DNA from 3 places in the Paenibacillus sp. RU5M genome. Region 2 is predicted to be linked to each of the others. Evidence: riboswitches for the same ligand, from Rfam matches in the RefSeq annotation. Region 2 holds a riboswitch; each other region holds the start of a gene.

Evidence for each region. A riboswitch is a leader RNA that binds a small molecule or an ion and turns the genes downstream of it on or off. The one in region 2 is predicted to bind cyclic di-AMP.
Region 1: another riboswitch for cyclic di-AMP. It lies ahead of CRO25_RS32525 (C40 family peptidase); the one in region 2 lies ahead of CRO25_RS13250 (hypothetical protein).
Region 3: another riboswitch for cyclic di-AMP. It lies ahead of CRO25_RS03465 (3D domain-containing protein); the one in region 2 lies ahead of CRO25_RS13250 (hypothetical protein).

Annotation. Positions count from the first base shown of each region.
Region 1 covers NZ_OBQM01000025.1:15,312-20,734, reverse strand. Annotated here, with positions in the region: gene CRO25_RS32530 (hypothetical protein) at 1-780, shown strand, start outside; cyclic di-AMP (ydaO/yuaA leader) riboswitch at 1,023-1,160, shown strand; gene CRO25_RS32525 (C40 family peptidase) at 1,164-1,634, shown strand; gene CRO25_RS32520 (GNAT family N-acetyltransferase) at 2,034-2,528, shown strand; gene CRO25_RS32515 (cytochrome c) at 2,679-3,038, shown strand; gene rbsK (ribokinase) at 3,363-4,349, opposite strand; gene CRO25_RS32505 (4a-hydroxytetrahydrobiopterin dehydratase) at 4,394-4,690, opposite strand; gene CRO25_RS32500 (hypothetical protein) at 4,944-5,237, opposite strand.
Region 2 covers NZ_OBQM01000003.1:584,899-590,321, reverse strand. Annotated here, with positions in the region: gene CRO25_RS13260 (Nramp family divalent metal transporter) at 1-730, shown strand, start outside; gene CRO25_RS13255 (HAD family hydrolase) at 871-1,563, opposite strand; gene CRO25_RS13250 (hypothetical protein) at 1,722-2,117, opposite strand; cyclic di-AMP (ydaO/yuaA leader) riboswitch at 2,238-2,413, opposite strand; gene CRO25_RS13245 (glutathione peroxidase) at 2,781-3,257, shown strand; partial or broken gene CRO25_RS34275 (hypothetical protein) at 3,236-3,301, opposite strand; tRNA gene CRO25_RS13240 (tRNA-Leu) at 3,407-3,489, opposite strand; gene CRO25_RS13235 (urease accessory protein UreF) at 3,911-4,612, shown strand; gene CRO25_RS13230 (hypothetical protein) at 4,890-5,093, shown strand; gene CRO25_RS13225 (hypothetical protein) at 5,121-5,423, shown strand, end outside.
Region 3 covers NZ_OBQM01000001.1:725,865-731,287, reverse strand. Annotated here, with positions in the region: gene CRO25_RS03480 (PspA/IM30 family protein) at 1-184, opposite strand, end outside; gene CRO25_RS03475 (hypothetical protein) at 314-658, opposite strand; gene CRO25_RS03470 (polysaccharide deacetylase family protein) at 808-1,596, shown strand; gene CRO25_RS03465 (3D domain-containing protein) at 1,729-2,397, opposite strand; cyclic di-AMP (ydaO/yuaA leader) riboswitch at 2,400-2,596, opposite strand; gene CRO25_RS03460 (amino acid ABC transporter ATP-binding protein) at 2,882-3,604, opposite strand; gene CRO25_RS03455 (ABC transporter substrate-binding protein/permease) at 3,591-5,054, opposite strand; gene CRO25_RS03450 (M20 family metallopeptidase) at 5,236-5,423, shown strand, end outside.

The sequences.
Region 1 (5,423 bases), on a different contig from region 2:
TTATTTCTCTATCAATTAGTATGGGGATACTTTCTTTATCGGATGGTGCAGTCAGCTGTGGTTCCGCTGCTCCTGCGTTATCCTGACCCTGATACAGGGGAACTCAGTACGATTTTATTTAAAATGGAGAGCCAACTCGGTCTGACAACGAATCCGGAGGTTCACCGCTATTTATGGATTTTAGGGACTATGCTGCTGATACGGATTCTGATTAGCCCACTCATTCAGGCAGGGCTGCTCTACTCGCTCCAGCATTATAACCATTCGGAAGAGCGCATTCCATTCATTCGCGGTATCAAAAATTTATGGAAACCGATGCTGTTGCTCCACACCATTCGGACTATATTACTGCTGCTACCCGCTTATTGGCTCGCGCCAAAGCTCTATTCCATCTTTATGGAAGGTTTTCATTCCCTCCATCTGCTCTTGCCTGGTATTCCCTATGTTGCTGGTTGGATTGTATACGGGTGGGTTATCCATCATGTCCTACTGTACATGCAGTTTGGTATCTCAGCTCCCGATGGGGAAGGCGGAGCACGTGGTACGTTTCAAGCTATATGGATTGCACTACGCCAAGTCATCACTCTAATCGGCATTGCTGTCCTGCTGGGCGGCCTTCATCTGCTGGTCTTTGGTGCCTTTACTTCAGCTTCATGGTTACTAACCGGCTTAACTGGTCTTATACTACAACAAACGTATCCACTTGCCCGGTGCTTGCTGAGCCTGTGGAAAATATGTGCCCATTTCCGCCTATGGCAGTCCAACTCGGTCAAAGATTAAATTAAACGGTTACCATCTCTATGTAAAGTTGTATTCTTCAAATGCCGTTAAACAAGCAAACCTCGACCTTTCCCCGTCAAAGGTCGAGGTTTTTTTTGTTAATTTTGTTGTTAAACGTTGCCAAAGTGATATACCTCTGTTACAATAATCGCAGTGAGTTTTTAGTAACAACTTTGTAATCTTTACCTTCATATTTGTAACTACTTAAAATTTAATCGTCATTTCTTGATTTCGCAGGTGCATAACTAGCATAGCCAAATTCCTAGCACCTGGGAAGCGGGGGAACCAGTTATGGGTGAATTGATCTTGCAACAGAGGGATCATAGGGGACCTTCAACCGAATCCTTAAGCTAACCTCGCAGGCATTGGAAGGGGTATATCTCTTGTTTAAGAAGAAATTAACCGCAGCTGTACTCAGCCTCACATTCGCATTATCGCTTGGAGCAGGCAGCGCATTCGCAGATTCGAAAATGGACCAAGTTATTGATTCAGCAATGGGGACTACATACAAAAGCGGAGGAACAACGCTTAACGGCTTTGACTGCTCTGGATTCACAAGTTATGTATTCGACAAGCTGGGCATTGATCTGGCTCGCCAATCGAGTTCACAATTCGACATGGGTGATTCGGTATCCCGGATGGAAATGAGACCAGGTGATCTGGTATTCTTCAATACAACGGGCAAAGGTGTCTCGCACGTAGGGATCTTTGTAGGGAATGGGAAGTTTGCACACTCCTCTTCTTCCAAAGGAGTTACAATTAGCGAATTAAGCGAAAGCTATTGGGCCAACCGCTATGTTGGCGCTAAACGTATTATGAGCACGGACGCATATGAGACATTGGCCATTGAATAGGGACAAGCCGAGCAACGTCATGCTGTAACAATAACTTTACTGTAACGAAGCATAATAGAACCGTCTGGTACATTCTCCGCAGGAATGTTATCCGGCGGTTTTTTTGTGCTTCGTTTCCTTAACATATTCGGGATAGCTATCAAACCTAATTTTAACTTTTTTTAAAGCTATTTTTCATTGCTTCGCCCGTGCTCTTATAATGTTTTTACCCATCCCACTATAATATAAACGAAATTACCGGAACTTTTGTTTCACTTTTTTTCAAAAACGAGGACTTGCCAAATGAACGCCTCTTTTGTAGAGTGAAAACAAGCTTAGATATGGAATGACATATGTATATGTATATGGACAAATCAAAATCATTATAGCTTGTTCACAATGAGAGGAGCGTGCAGTTGTATGGATGAAGCCCCTGTGACGTTTCACGTTGTGCCCATGCAAGAAGAACACGCGGAACTAATCTGCGATTGGCAGTATGACCCGCCTTATAATATTTATAGCTGGCTGCCCTGGGAGCAGATGAAAGCACTTGAAGTGGAATTCGGCGATCCCAAGCTACGGAAAGAACAATATGCGGTGGTGCTGGGAGAGGATCAGCAGATTTGCGGTTTTGCTCAATACTTCCCGCTTGAAGGTGTCACCCGCATTGGGCTTGGCATGCACCCCGATCGATGTGGTCATGGACAAGGGACGGCTTTTGTCTCGGCCATTGTGCAGGAAGCCATTCGCCGGAACCCTACAAACGAAATTGATCTGGAAGTTCTGACCTGGAATGACCGGGCCATTCGCGTCTATCTAAAAGTCGGATTTGTTACGCAGGATACATACGAACGACAGACACCGAGCGGTTTGAAACCTTTTTACTGTATGGTCTATGAAGGTCCACGCGAATAAATAGGGCTTGAAATCACCCTAAAAAGTTCCCGGTTATGTGATTAGTTCAAAAAATTACCACAAAATGCTATGATGTCACTACAGGTTCCGTTATAATGGTATGGATAGTTTCAAGTTAGATGATCTTTCATTCTGGAGGGGACATAAGGGATGCACAAATGGATCATGAGCGGGGTATTTTTTGCAGCGTGCGCTTTAGCTATTGTACTAATGTTTACGCTTCCAGGGAAAGAGGAAGTTGCAGAAGAAGCGAAACCGACGATGCCGCAAGTTACAATGGATGCAGGACAGGCTGAGGCACTGGTCAAAGCAAACTGTATTACCTGCCACGGTGATCAGCTTCAAGGGGGCATGGGCCCTAGTCTGCAGAAGATTGGCAGCCAGGACGATGTGGAGAAGATTTATACGACCATCGTCAAAGGTAAAAGCGGCGGTATGCCTTCGTTCAAAGACAAGCTGAAGGATGAAGAAATCGCGAATATTGCGATGTGGCTGGCGGAGAAGAAGTAATCCAAGATGTTCAAGGCGATCAGTTTGTGGCAGGGGGCATGTATAGAGAGTGTGATGGCTTCAATCATCCTCTGCTCTTTACTCATGCTCTAAACCACGCTGGCGCTAGACGCGCAACGTAGTCAACCCTTATTGGTAATACAGGGTTACTCGTTTTATCAATGGTCATACAGACAAGAGGCTCTTACTCTCCCGTACTGGGAAGTAAGAGCCTCTTGGTCATTTCAGGGATGCTCCGATGAAAACATCCACCATGCTATGGCTAAATAGATGCATTAGCGTATCCTTCCAGCCTGCCTCTGATTCACCTAAAGTATGCATATATTACTGGGTCTTTGCCTTCTGCTCGGCAAGGAAAGCCTGCACTTCACGTGCGGACGGCATCCCGGACTGGGCGCCGAGCTTCGTCACCGACAACGCGGCTGCGCCCATGGCGAAGCTTACCGCCGCGTCCAGCGTCTCTCCGCGCGCGAGGGCTACTGCCAGCGCGCCGTTGAAGCAATCGCCAGCACCGGTCGTGTCGACGGCGCTTACGGCGTAGCCGGGCGCACGGCACGCGCCGGCACGCTCTGCCTGAACGCGGCCGCTAGGCGCTGCCGCGTACACAGCCCCCTCGGGGCCGAGCGTCGTGACGACAGCGGCCCCGAGGGATGCGGCGAGCTCTGCGACCGCCGCATCCACGTCTTCCGGCCGGAGATCATCCCGGCCGGTGAGCACGGCGAGCTCGCTGCGGTTCGGCGTGACGACGTCGACGCACCGCAGGAGCTCCTGGGGCAGACCCGGCACCGCAGGCGCCGGGTTGAGCACCACCAATGCGCTGCCTTCAGCCGCCAGTTGGGCGGCGCGGGTGACCGCAGGCAGCGGGATCTCCAGCTGCAGTAGCACCGCTGCGGCTGCAGTCAGGCTTTTTACCGTATCCGCCTCTTCCAGCATCGCAGGCACAACCTGCCCATTCGCTCCAGGAATAACAATAATCCGGTTATCTCCTTTGGAGAGCCAGATGGAGGCCGTACCTGTAACGGTATCATCCAGAATGCGAACTTGCGAGGCATCCGCCCCGCTTTCCGTTAGACTGTGCAGCAGGCGTTCACCAAAACCATCCGAACCTACGGCACCAATCATCGTAGTCTGTCCACCCAGTCGTGCAGCAGCAACCGCCTGATTGGCGCCTTTGCCCCCGGCCAAATAGTGCAGTTCCTCCCCGCTCACCGTCTCGCCTTCCTCAGGAATGATGTTCGTCTTCACCACCAGATCCATATTAAGGCTGCCTACGACAGCAATAAGAGGTTTGTTCTGATTATCGTCTGACATGTATGCTTCACTCATTTCCGGTAGTGCGATATAACCGATCCAGGTTATTCCGACCTCATTTTCTCAAAAGCCTCATTATATTGCTCTGCTTCTTTAATATCTACAGATGTGATGCCACCTTCATCCCATGATGTGAGACGCAGTGTGACTGTTGTATAGTCAATCGTAATGAAAGGGTGATGATTGAACGCTTCCGAAATCGCTGCGACCTCGTCCACAAATGCAATCCCTTTCATGTAGTTGGAAAATACGAACTTGCGGACAATCCATCGTCCCTCTTCCAGTTCCCAGCCTTCCAGCCTTCCCAGATGAGCTTCGACTTCCTCTTGCGAAAAAACCATACGTTATCTTCCTCCCCATATGATGGCTTATCACAGACAACTGTCCATGCTGCCACCGAAACCTTTGGTGCTACCCATAGCAACCCAAACGCTTAGGTCCACCGCCCTGCGGTTCGCCCGTTTCATGACTATCATCTTACCACGGACAAGCCTCAAATTCCAATAGTACAAATGGCGCTAGATCCACTAACCATAAGGCTTTAGGGAGATTCTCCAACTCGGTTTTCCATGCCAAATATCTTATGCGAGCATACTAAATGAGCGGTACAAAAGTCAGTTCTTCTTCCCCAATTAAGATATGAATTCGGTGCTGATCCTTGTCATGAATGACCACTCCACTTCCTACCGGAATGACCGACTCCTCACCCAGTGCATAGAACAGATCTTCCGCCAATGCCTCATCCACTTCGAGTTGCTCTGTTACACCAAGGCGTGACCATTCTTCCTCATCCATTTCAAAGAAAACATAGCGGTCCGGTATTCGGCCTATAGCCTCTGTCAAATCTGTCAATATTCCTTCATAATCTCGTCCATGCTTTACGCCCATTGGCTTTTCACTCCTATTTAGCCCCTAAGGAGCAGATTTGATCTTATTATACCTGAAAATAACCCTTAAAAAAAAAGGCCATCTGGTCGATAAATACTATACATGACCGTTTTAACTGTTTCTGCAACCCTAAAGGATGCCTAACATTAAACGGATTGCGGTGTAACGTTCGTCCGGAAGCCCGAA
Region 2 (5,423 bases):
GCATGGTTTCGTACCGAATGTCGAGATTTTGCAAAATCCGGCTATGCTCTACATCGCCATCGGGATTATCGGTGCAACCGTGATGCCCCATAATCTGTATCTGCATTCTTCCATTGTGCAGACCCGTCAGATTGAACAGACGCCAAAAGGAAAAAAAGAAGCGATTCTGTATTCCACCATGGATTCAACCATCGCTTTAACGCTAGCTCTGTTCATTAATGCAGCCATCCTGATTGTGTCTGCTGCCGTGTTTCATAGTGCGGGTATGACCCAGGTGGCGGAAATTACAGATGCTTACCATCTGTTGACACCTTTGCTGGGAACCACTATCGCCAGCATCCTGTTCGGTGTAGCCCTGCTGGCTTCAGGCCAAAACTCAACACTCACCGGCACGTTGTCCGGACAGATTGTAATGGAAGGCTTCCTGAACATTCGTATTCCAGCGTGGCTTCGTCGACTGGTTACACGTCTGATCGCTATCATCCCGGCCGTCATCGTAACAGCCATTGCTGGAGAGCACGGAACAGAAGAACTGTTGATTCTTAGCCAGGTTGTGCTGTCTCTGCAGCTACCCTTTGCCGTCATTCCGCTGGTAATGTTTACGAGTGACAAAAAAAGCATGGGGGCTTTTGCCAACAAGCTGTGGCTCAAAATCATCTCCTGGATCATTGCCGGAGTTATCGTTGTCCTGAATGTGTATCTGATTATCCAGACCATTCTGTTGTTCTAGGTTAAACGGAATTACGCCGTATTTTGTCTAACTCAAAAAGGCTGATCAACTCAAGTAACGTACCCCTTGAGACGATCAGCCTTTTATATGTTAGAGCAGCAGCCTAATTATACCGAATAGATCATAAATACTGCTCTTATTTAGTTGTCTGAATTTTGAGTTACCATTAACAAAGGAAGAAGTTCCTCCAGTGATTCAATAGTCCAGTCTGGACGCTCTGCATCCGCAAGCTCCGGCTGGAATCTGCCATAACCCTGCAAAATCCGGATCGTGTGCATACCCAGCTTCTTAGCCGGAATAATATCATTATCAATCCTGTCGCCGATCATGACCGCTTCCTCAGGTTTGCATCCCGCCTGTTTCAACGCTACAGCATACAATTCAGGATCAGGCTTGGACACTCCTTCTTCAGCCGAACAGGCCAGCACATCCACATACTTGCGCAAGCCGTAGCTATCCAGCCGATTTTCCGTCCCCGGACTCTGATTGGCAATGATACCAATCTTATAGTGTTGCGACAACGTCTGGAGAACAGCGTCGGCTGACGCAAAAGGGCGCTCAAGCTCTTTGCGGAACTTCAGCTTCTCCTGTATCTGTTCCCGGTGCCCCTCATCGCTGATAAGGGTACGAATAGCCAATTTCATCGGCCATTGCTCGTAATTTCGGTAGGAGGCGGCAAATAGTTCTCGCACCGTCTGCATCTCCACCTGATAACCAAGCGCACAAGCTTCACGAACGAACTGACCGATAATATCATCTACCGGCTCCCATTCGTCCACGAGCGTATCCCCCACATCAAAGAACAACCATTGTATTCCACGTACATCCGGCACGCCTATTCCTCCTCGTTAGCCACAGGAAATCCATATCCCTATTTCCCAAACCATAAAAAAGAAGACCCACCAACATGCATGAGTCTCCTCAAGTTTCCGTTTATTTATGATTTCAATTATAACAGGCAGCTGACACTGGATCAATCACAGGAATAGCACTAGCCATTCAGTAGAAACCCAACTTCCCCATTCAAGGAATATACAATACGGTCTGCTCCCATTCCCCGATAGATCCCTTTGGGGTGGCTTTGTTCCGTAATGACACACAGGGACTTGGATGTCCAGGAGCGGCAGATCTGTAAATATCGACAGGTCAGGTTTAGGCTATTTTCAAAAATAAAAACATTGCCGACACTACCTTGCGGCAAAAACCATTTCTGAGCAGCAGCTGTGTTCATGCGAATGACATGCTCCACACCAATCCTCCGGAGCCTGCGCTCTTCCCCTGCACTGTTGGTCAGAACGGCAAACGGCATTTTTTTGTACATCAGCAATTTGATAAATTTACGTCCTGCTTCATTTGGAGCAGTCACTAAGATCATCTCTTTATCCATCATTCGTTCCTCCCTTGGCGTGAAAAGACAACAAAAAAGAAGCGTGGGGGACCAAGGCCTCCCGGACGCTTCTTCAATAATCCATAGCAAAAAGACACTATGAACCAGCGTACGGCTTGTTGCCTCTCCCTTTAACGCTTACGAGGTTAGCTGACGGATTCGGGCGCGAGAGTCGCCCTATTTCCGGCTGTCACCGGAAAATTCACCCCATGGATGCCTACTGTCCTGGACAGTTCATCCTGTTGGTTCCCCCGTTTCCCACCCATGAATGAATGGAAACTCAGCGATTAAAACATCGTTCTTTTATAATCATTAATCAGAGCGATATTATCGTTTGTTTCGTTTTTCATGTAAAATTTAATTTAAATTGGAATTACGATATGAATCATACACCCGTGCCATATTGGTGTAAAGTCTGCGCAGATCACCGAATCGACGGATTTTTGCCATTTCACATCAATAATAGCGCTTACAACGTATCCATTCTCCACCCATCTCATCAAAGCTCTCTAATTCTCTCTTTAGCGAAATTCAGGTAGCAAATCAGTCACAGATCATACACGACAGCTTCAAATTGAGTTAAAAAAGCAATATTAATTTTGCATTATTTAATTGTAATCAATATAATAGAAGAAAGAAGAATATGAAATGGAGGCGATTTTCATGTCAGTCTACGACTACAAAGTAAACACCCTTCGCGGTCAGGAAGTTGAAATGTCCAACTATCGTGACAAAGTACTGCTTATCGTGAATACAGCAAGCCAATGCGGCCTCACACCTCAATTCAAAGGTCTGCAAGAGCTTCAGGATAAGTTTAAAGACTCCCCATTCGAAGTTCTTGGTTTTCCAAGCAACCAGTTTGCACAGGAAAAAGGCTCTTCTGATGATATTGCCGAGTTCTGCCAGATGAACTATGGTGTTAGCTTCCCGATGTTTGAGAAGATCGATGTGAATGGTTCAAGCGCTCACCCTCTTTTCCAGCACCTTACCAAAGAAGCGCCAGGCGTACTCGGCTCCAAAGCCATCAAATGGAACTTCACCAAATTCCTTGTGGATCAGAACGGACGTGTTCTGAAACGGTATGCTCCCAAAACAACACCTGATAAAATTGAAGCGGACATCAAAGAATTGCTTAAATAACAAGTAAAGGCCATCCGACCCCAGCAGACAGAATGAGCATGCATTCAGGGGAAACGGGTGACCTTTTTTTGTCTGGCCCATCTGTACTGTAAATAAAACAAAAAAAGAAGCTTCCCATACGGGAAGCTTCTTTTTTATCGTTCTTATGATGCGGTCGAGAGGACTCGAACCTCCACGGGTATACACCCACTACCCCCTCAAGATAGCGTGTCTGCCATTCCACCACGACCGCATGTCGTAAATAATCGGCAACAAAATTGATTATACCCGGTTCATGTTTAAAAGTAAAGCATTTTTCTTAATATCATTTTAACTGCGCTTTTCCTTCCATAAATCGTATAATCTCGTCATTTTCTCCTACGAAGTGCATATGATTAAATTTAATCTCGTTTGTATACCCGATTAGGCCGATCACTCTACTTTATTTGTATTACCATCCTTCACATCCTCTTAGTATAAAGTAACTCATAAAGTTATATAAAATAACACTAAATAGATTTAATATTCAAAAAACAAAGAAACTATTGACAAAAAGCGGATATTTATGTGAATATATATATCATATAATTCGGATTCACAAACATAAAACGAACCAAAAAGGAGTATAAATGTTATTTAACATAACATTTAACGAACGTAGGAGGCGAAAGATTGTGAACCGTGGGAATAAGCTGCTCGATTATGTCAAACTGCTTGATTCCTCTATCCAGGTCGGAGGGTTCACCCATTCCTTCGGTATGGATGCCCATATCGCTGAAGGTACCATTCGTAGTGTTGAAGATCTCGAATCATTCATGCGCTGTCAATTGCATCCCAGCATCGTGCGTCTGGAAGGCATGGCGATTAAAGGCATATACACCGCCGCAGATCACAAGGACGCATGGCGTACAGCCCTCATCGACAAGCTCGTTCATGTCCAGCGCACCCCAGTCAATCTTAGAGAACATGCCTCCATTATGGGCAAACGACTAATTAAGCTAGCTCGCGCACTACACCCCTGGATTGATTTTAGCCATCTCGAACAAACGCTGGCTAAGTATGAATCTGTTGGCTGTCTCCCCACTGTTCACGCCTGGATTAACCACCACCTCGAAATCCCTGTCGAGGAGGCGGTCCTTGGTTATCTGCATTCAGCCATGAGTGCCTGCATAACCGAAGCCTCCAAAGTGATTCCCCTTAACACCGATACAACCCAGGACCTGCTGGTTCGCCTGGCCGCAGACCTGGAGCATGAATGGCATACCGTCAGCGCCTCCGCTGCGGATGGACTGGTACAACCAACCTCATTGTCCATGAAAACGTTGTTTCCAAGCTTTCACATGCTTGGAGCAGGGCTTCACGCATACAGAGCCTAATCCCCATCCCCTCTTTCTTCATACAACCCACCTCCTCACACAGTAAAATATAAAAAAACACGCCGCAACCTCATTGCCGGCGTGTTTTTTATGTCATTTATTTTGTCTATTTAACGCATTTACGCCATTTACCATATTAAAATACACTTATTTACGTCTTTTTTAATTGTTAGATGACGCAAATGCGTATATAATAAAACATACAGCTCGCATATCTATATATTTTACACCAAGAATAACCAGCTGAACACTACATTCCAACGAGGGGTGAACCCTTTTGAACAAAAAGAAACCTGTGACTCCTTTCGGATGGGCCATTAAACGACGACTAACCGAACTCCAGGTCGACCAAAAGACATTTTGTGAACAGTATGGCATTCCGCCATATCGTCTGTCCAATCTCATTCACGGTACCCGCAAAGCAACCCGGTTCAGGAACCAGGTCGCAGACATCTTGGAAATTCCAGATGATTTAAGATAAGATTTCTGCCAAGGAGGAGCTCATTTCATGAGATACTTAATATCCGATCTGGAGAGATTATCGTTCCAGTCCATGCAACACCAGCTTATCATCGTCGATCACAACTGGATCATTCGAAGCTGCAACACCGCTTGGCAACATGGACTTGGGCAACTGCTTCCCAAACAGAGCATAACAAGCCCCTCCAGAACAGCACCTGAACCGCCTCATTACCTTCATCTTGTAGAGGGGTGGACATTACGCGAGGAGAAAGCAAAAAATGCGAAGATTGTTCAGGAGTTGAAAAGTATCACTGCACCTTTTAAAGACAGTTATACATACGATATCTCC
Region 3 (5,423 bases), on a different contig from region 2:
CGAACAGCTGCTTGAATTTCTTCTCAATAGCGATCTGTGCAGCAACAGCTTTCTCCGCATCTTCCAGATCTTCCTGCATATCTCGGATATATTGATCCGTCATCTTGATCGGATCTTCTGCCTTGTCAATAATAGAGTTAATGTTAGACATCGTTAAATCGCGCAATCGTTTGAAAATGGACATTATGGTATTCCTCCTAGTCGATAGTTCATCCTTGTATATAAACATACATACGTGGCAATGTTCTACTCGTTTCAATTTTAACAAAAAAAATCATAAAAAACGATTTTAGCCTACTTAGCGTCCATCGAACTATTGAATCAGTTGACTAGTTTGGCAGAGCTCTTCATCAAGCAGCTTCTCTGCAGTCTGTACAATCTCATCAATCTGCATGCGCGTAATTGCATCAAAGTGAATCCCCATAATCACGGTCACGGTTACTTTTAAATGTAGGGCGGCCTTACGTGCGAGCCTTTCACACAGCTCTTGCTCTTTATGCCCCGGAATATGCATCGTAGCCCCGCTTACCCGCTCACGGTCCGGATAAAATGTCGCTACTGCTCCAATATGTGATCTGCCTCCAGTTACCATAAACACCTTGTCTTCCCCTGCCTCAATCACCTGTAAACGAACGGAATTTAAGTCGTATGTACTCATCCTGCTCCACCTGTCCTTTTCTATATATATATGGTGGAATTATGGCTCCGATTTAATAAATCAGCAATGAAACATCTCACATTATGCATAAATACGGATGGCCCCGGGCATACCAAAGAGAACGCAATTTGGGAAAAGGAGGCACTAACATGCGTATACGCCTCATAATGTTATCCATCATGGTCATTCTTCTGGGAGGAAGTTACGCTCCTGCTCAGTTATGGGCTTCTTCAAGCCCGCAAACCGAACCTGCTTCGAAGTCTGATTCTTCCGAAGAAGAACAGTTGACTCTGGGACAGCTCAGACAGAAATATGCGGATACGTTCAAAACCAATGGCCCCTCAACAAAAAAGGTCGCTCTGACTTTTGATGACGTACCTGATCCACGGTTCACCCCGCAGGTGTTGGATATTCTAAAAAAATACAAGGTGCGGGCTACGTTTTTCATTGTGGGACATCGCGCTGAGAAACATCCGGATTTAGTGAAACGCATGGTAAAGGAAGGGCATATTGTTGGCAATCACAGCTACAATCACCCGGAGTTCAGTAAGCTGTCTATGAATGCATTTCGCAAACAAATCTTACATACCGGGGATATTATTCGGAATCTGGCGGGCTACACTCCCAAAATGATTCGTCCACCTTATGGCGACATTAATGAGCAACAGCTGCAATGGGCGGCCAAACAACATTACAGCATTGTGAATTGGAACGTCGATTCCCTGGACTGGAAGGGCCTCTCCAAAGAGGAAGTCAAACAAAACATCCTGTCGGCCGTTAAACCAGGTTCCATTGTTCTGCAACATGCAGGAGGCGGTGTCGGATCGAAGCTGAGTGGTACCATCGAGGCGTTGCCTGAAGTTATCGAGGAATTGCGAAACCGCGGGTACGAGCTGGTGACTTTGGACGAAATGCTGGAACTGCCAAAGGGTAAATAGATTTAGAATACGGCAGTCGGATATTCAAAAGGGTGTCCTTCATTCACATTATCGTGATTGGAGAACACCCTTTATTGTTTAATTTAGATTTAGTTGGAGTCACATATGATGATGTGCAGCTACGCTTTGATTTTATTTCAAAATGTAAAGTTCAACATCCTGAATACCAAATGTGCTCACGGATTGCTTGCTGCCAGGAATAAAGATATCGATCTTGTGACCTTTAATGGCACTACCCACATCACGAGCCGTTGCTACAAATGCCTGTTTTGGCAGTCCTGGATGTGTATGACCTGTCACCAGTACCTTTGTACCCAATGGAATGATACTTGGGTCTACTGCAATGGTACCCAATTCAAGCGGATTACCGAAGTAATCCACGGCACCCCATCCTCCATTTTCGGAAGCGTCTGCGGAGTATGCTGTTGCTTTGACGTCGACAGCTTTGCTGTAATCAAACGTTTTACCCCAGGCTTGTACAACTTTACTATCTGCATTAACGTCAAGGCTTGCGGCAGTTACCGTTTTGGCCTCCGTTTTAGCTGCTGCAGCAGAAGCTGTGTTCGTTGTTTTACCAGGGATCGTAATTTTCAAACCACCATAAATGTTGTAAGCTGAAATGTCATTGTTAGCTTTAATAAGAGCGTTAAGTCCAACTCCATATTGTTTGGATAAGGTGTAGAAGGTATCCCCCTCTTTGGCCACATGAACTGAATCAGCATGAGCCGGAACGGCCTGAATGAGCATTGCTGCTGTCAGCAAAGCTGTTGCTGTTTTGGCTATACGTTTCTTGTTAATCATGGTCTTCCTCCCTCATTATGCCTGCGAAGTTAGTTGTCGGATTCGGATGGAGGAAACCACCCTATAGGTTCAATTACATTAATAATTTATGTAGCCCTAATTCACCCCAAGCCGTGTGCAAATGATTCTTCCCCAAGCACACTCTGCATCGTTACATCCCCCACACTCCCAACTCCGGAAGTTTCGGCAGGAACAAATATATCACAACTTTGTAACCAAGAGTCGTAGTAAATGTTACCATCTGGCTAATTCACTTCAATATTTTTGCTGAATTCAAGCGACTTTTTCAAAAAAATGTCTATTTGAGCTTATATCGTTGATGACAGAAACGTTACTTTTTATGTAAATCCGTGCGTATTTACACGCAACAAAACAATCCCTGCCGGCAGGTCGCCGACAGGGATGTATGAGGGAATAAGAATTCTCATCCACAGTATATACTTTACATTTACATGCAATTAATCCTAATGATTACTCGGATGGATTAGAGCACTTTAGCAAGGAAGTCACGTGTACGTGCATGCTTGGGCTCACCAAACACTTCAGCAGGCGTTCCTTCTTCTACAATAACCCCGCCATCCATGAACAGGATGCGGTCCCCTACTTCGCGTGCGAAGCCCATCTCATGCGTTACAATAACCATAGTCATGCCGCCCTCTGCAAGCCGCTTCATGACATCCAGTACTTCACCGACCATTTCAGGGTCCAGTGCTGAAGTAGGCTCGTCAAACAGCATGACATGCGGCTGCATCGCAAGCGCTCTTGCAATAGCGATCCGTTGTTTCTGTCCACCGGACAGCTGATTTGGATAAGCGTCTTTTTTGTCAGACAGGCCCACCGTCTTCAGCAAATCTGCGCAGATTTGTTCCGCTTCCTGTGCAGATTGTTTTTTCACTTTAATGGGAGCAATCGTAATGTTCTGCTGCACCGTTTTGTGCGGGAACAGATTGAAATGCTGGAATACCATCCCCATTTTTTCACGAGTTGCATTAATGTTGTGTTTAGGGTCAGTGATCGAAACTCCCTCAAAGTCAATCTCACCGGAAGTAGGCTGCTCCAATAAGTTAAGACAGCGCAAAAAGGTACTTTTCCCCGATCCGGACGGACCGATGACCACGACAACCTCGCCTTTGCCAATTGTTACGTTAATGCCCTTGAGCACATCGTTATTTCCATATGATTTGTGTAATTGTCTAACGTCTATCACTTGCACTCAACTTCCTTTCCAGTCGACCCAGCAGCTTGGACAAAATGAACGTCAGCACAAAGTAAATGGCCGCTGCAATCAGGAATGGATTCATTCCTTGGTACGTAATGTTTTTGACTACACTTGCCTGGTACATAATGTCCACCATACCAATAACCGAGATGATGGAGGATTCCTTGATAATGGTCACGAATTCATTACCGATCGCCGGCAACACCGCTTTGAACGCTTGTGGAAGCACAATGAAGCGCATTGCCGCACCTCTACCCATTCCCAGGGAACGAGCTGCTTCCAACTGGCCTCGATCCACACCCTGTATACCAGCGCGGAAAATCTCGGCAAGATAGGCACCACTATTAATGGATAGTGTGATAATCCCCGCCTGAAGCGGCGTGAAATTAATCCCCAACGTTAGAGCAAGACCGTAATAGATAATCATCAACTGAACCAGCATTGGTGTACCACGAATAACTTCAACGTAAGCTGTTCCGATCCAACGCAGAATTGAAACGTCATGCAGACGTAACAGACAGATGATCAAACCGATAATTACCCCGAATATTACACCGAGTGCAGACAGTAAGAGGGTGTAACCTACGCCTGTTGCATAAAAGCTTTTGTATTCCCAGAACACTTGAAAAATGTTTTGATCTTTTTTCACCTTGTCTGCCATCAACTGGCTTGCCTCGGTAACCAATTGATCGATTTTATTTTCGCTTTTCAGACGTTCGAGCGTTCCGTTCACTGCATTCAGCAATTCCGTATTGCCCTTACGAATCCCGATTGCCGCTTCGGCCTGCTCTTCATCCGGAATAGCCGGTGCTAATCCAATCACATCATCCAGATACCCGGCAGCCACCGTATCTTCAACGATCGCAGCATTTACACGATTGGTCTGCAATTGCAGCACGATATCAGATATTTTATCAAGTGCTGTCAGTTTTGCGCCTGGGATTCCCTGGCCAATCGTTTCCTGAATGGAGCCTTTTTGAACACCAATTTTTTCATTTTCCAGATCAGCCATGGTTGGATATTTATCTTTATCCGCATTGCGAATCATGATGACTTGCTTTGATTTATAATAGGTATCGGAGAAGTCAATGCTTTGTCTACGATCATCTGTTGGCGTCATTCCCGAGATGACCATATCCACACGACCACTCTGCAACGCAGGAAGAAGTCCGTCAAAACCCATATCCTCTATTACAAGTTCTGCGCCAAGATCGACAGCAATTTCTTTAGCAATCGAAATATCAAATCCGACAATTTGGTCTTTACCTTCAATCACTTTATGGAATTCATATGGTGCAAAATCGGCACTTGTACCGAGCACCAGCTTTTTACTGCCTGAATTGCTTGTAGTTCCCGTTGCCAACGCAACAGGTGCAACCGTAGTAAGCAAGACCACAAGAGCTAGCAGCATCATGGTGTAACGACTAATCAATTTCAACCCTGTTCTCCCCTTATAATACTTTGTATGCTTTCTGTTGTTGATGCCTGAGTCATTATAAATTAGAATGCATGATTATGCAATGAATTTCGACATTACAAATCCTGACTAGTTTCTGAAAAATAACCGCAACTATGATATAATTATTGAATTATTTTCATTTTTGCTTAAGGAGTCCACCATGACACATACCAAAACACAAATTTTAACTGTAATTGATCAATATGCTTCCCGTTTTAAAGAGATTTCATCATACATTGGTGCCAATCCGGAACTTGGTAACGAAGAATATCTCGCCTCTGCTCGGTTAAAAGAAGAACTTGCCTACCACGGTTTTTCCGTAGAAGCTCCTGTTCTTGGCTTAGACAC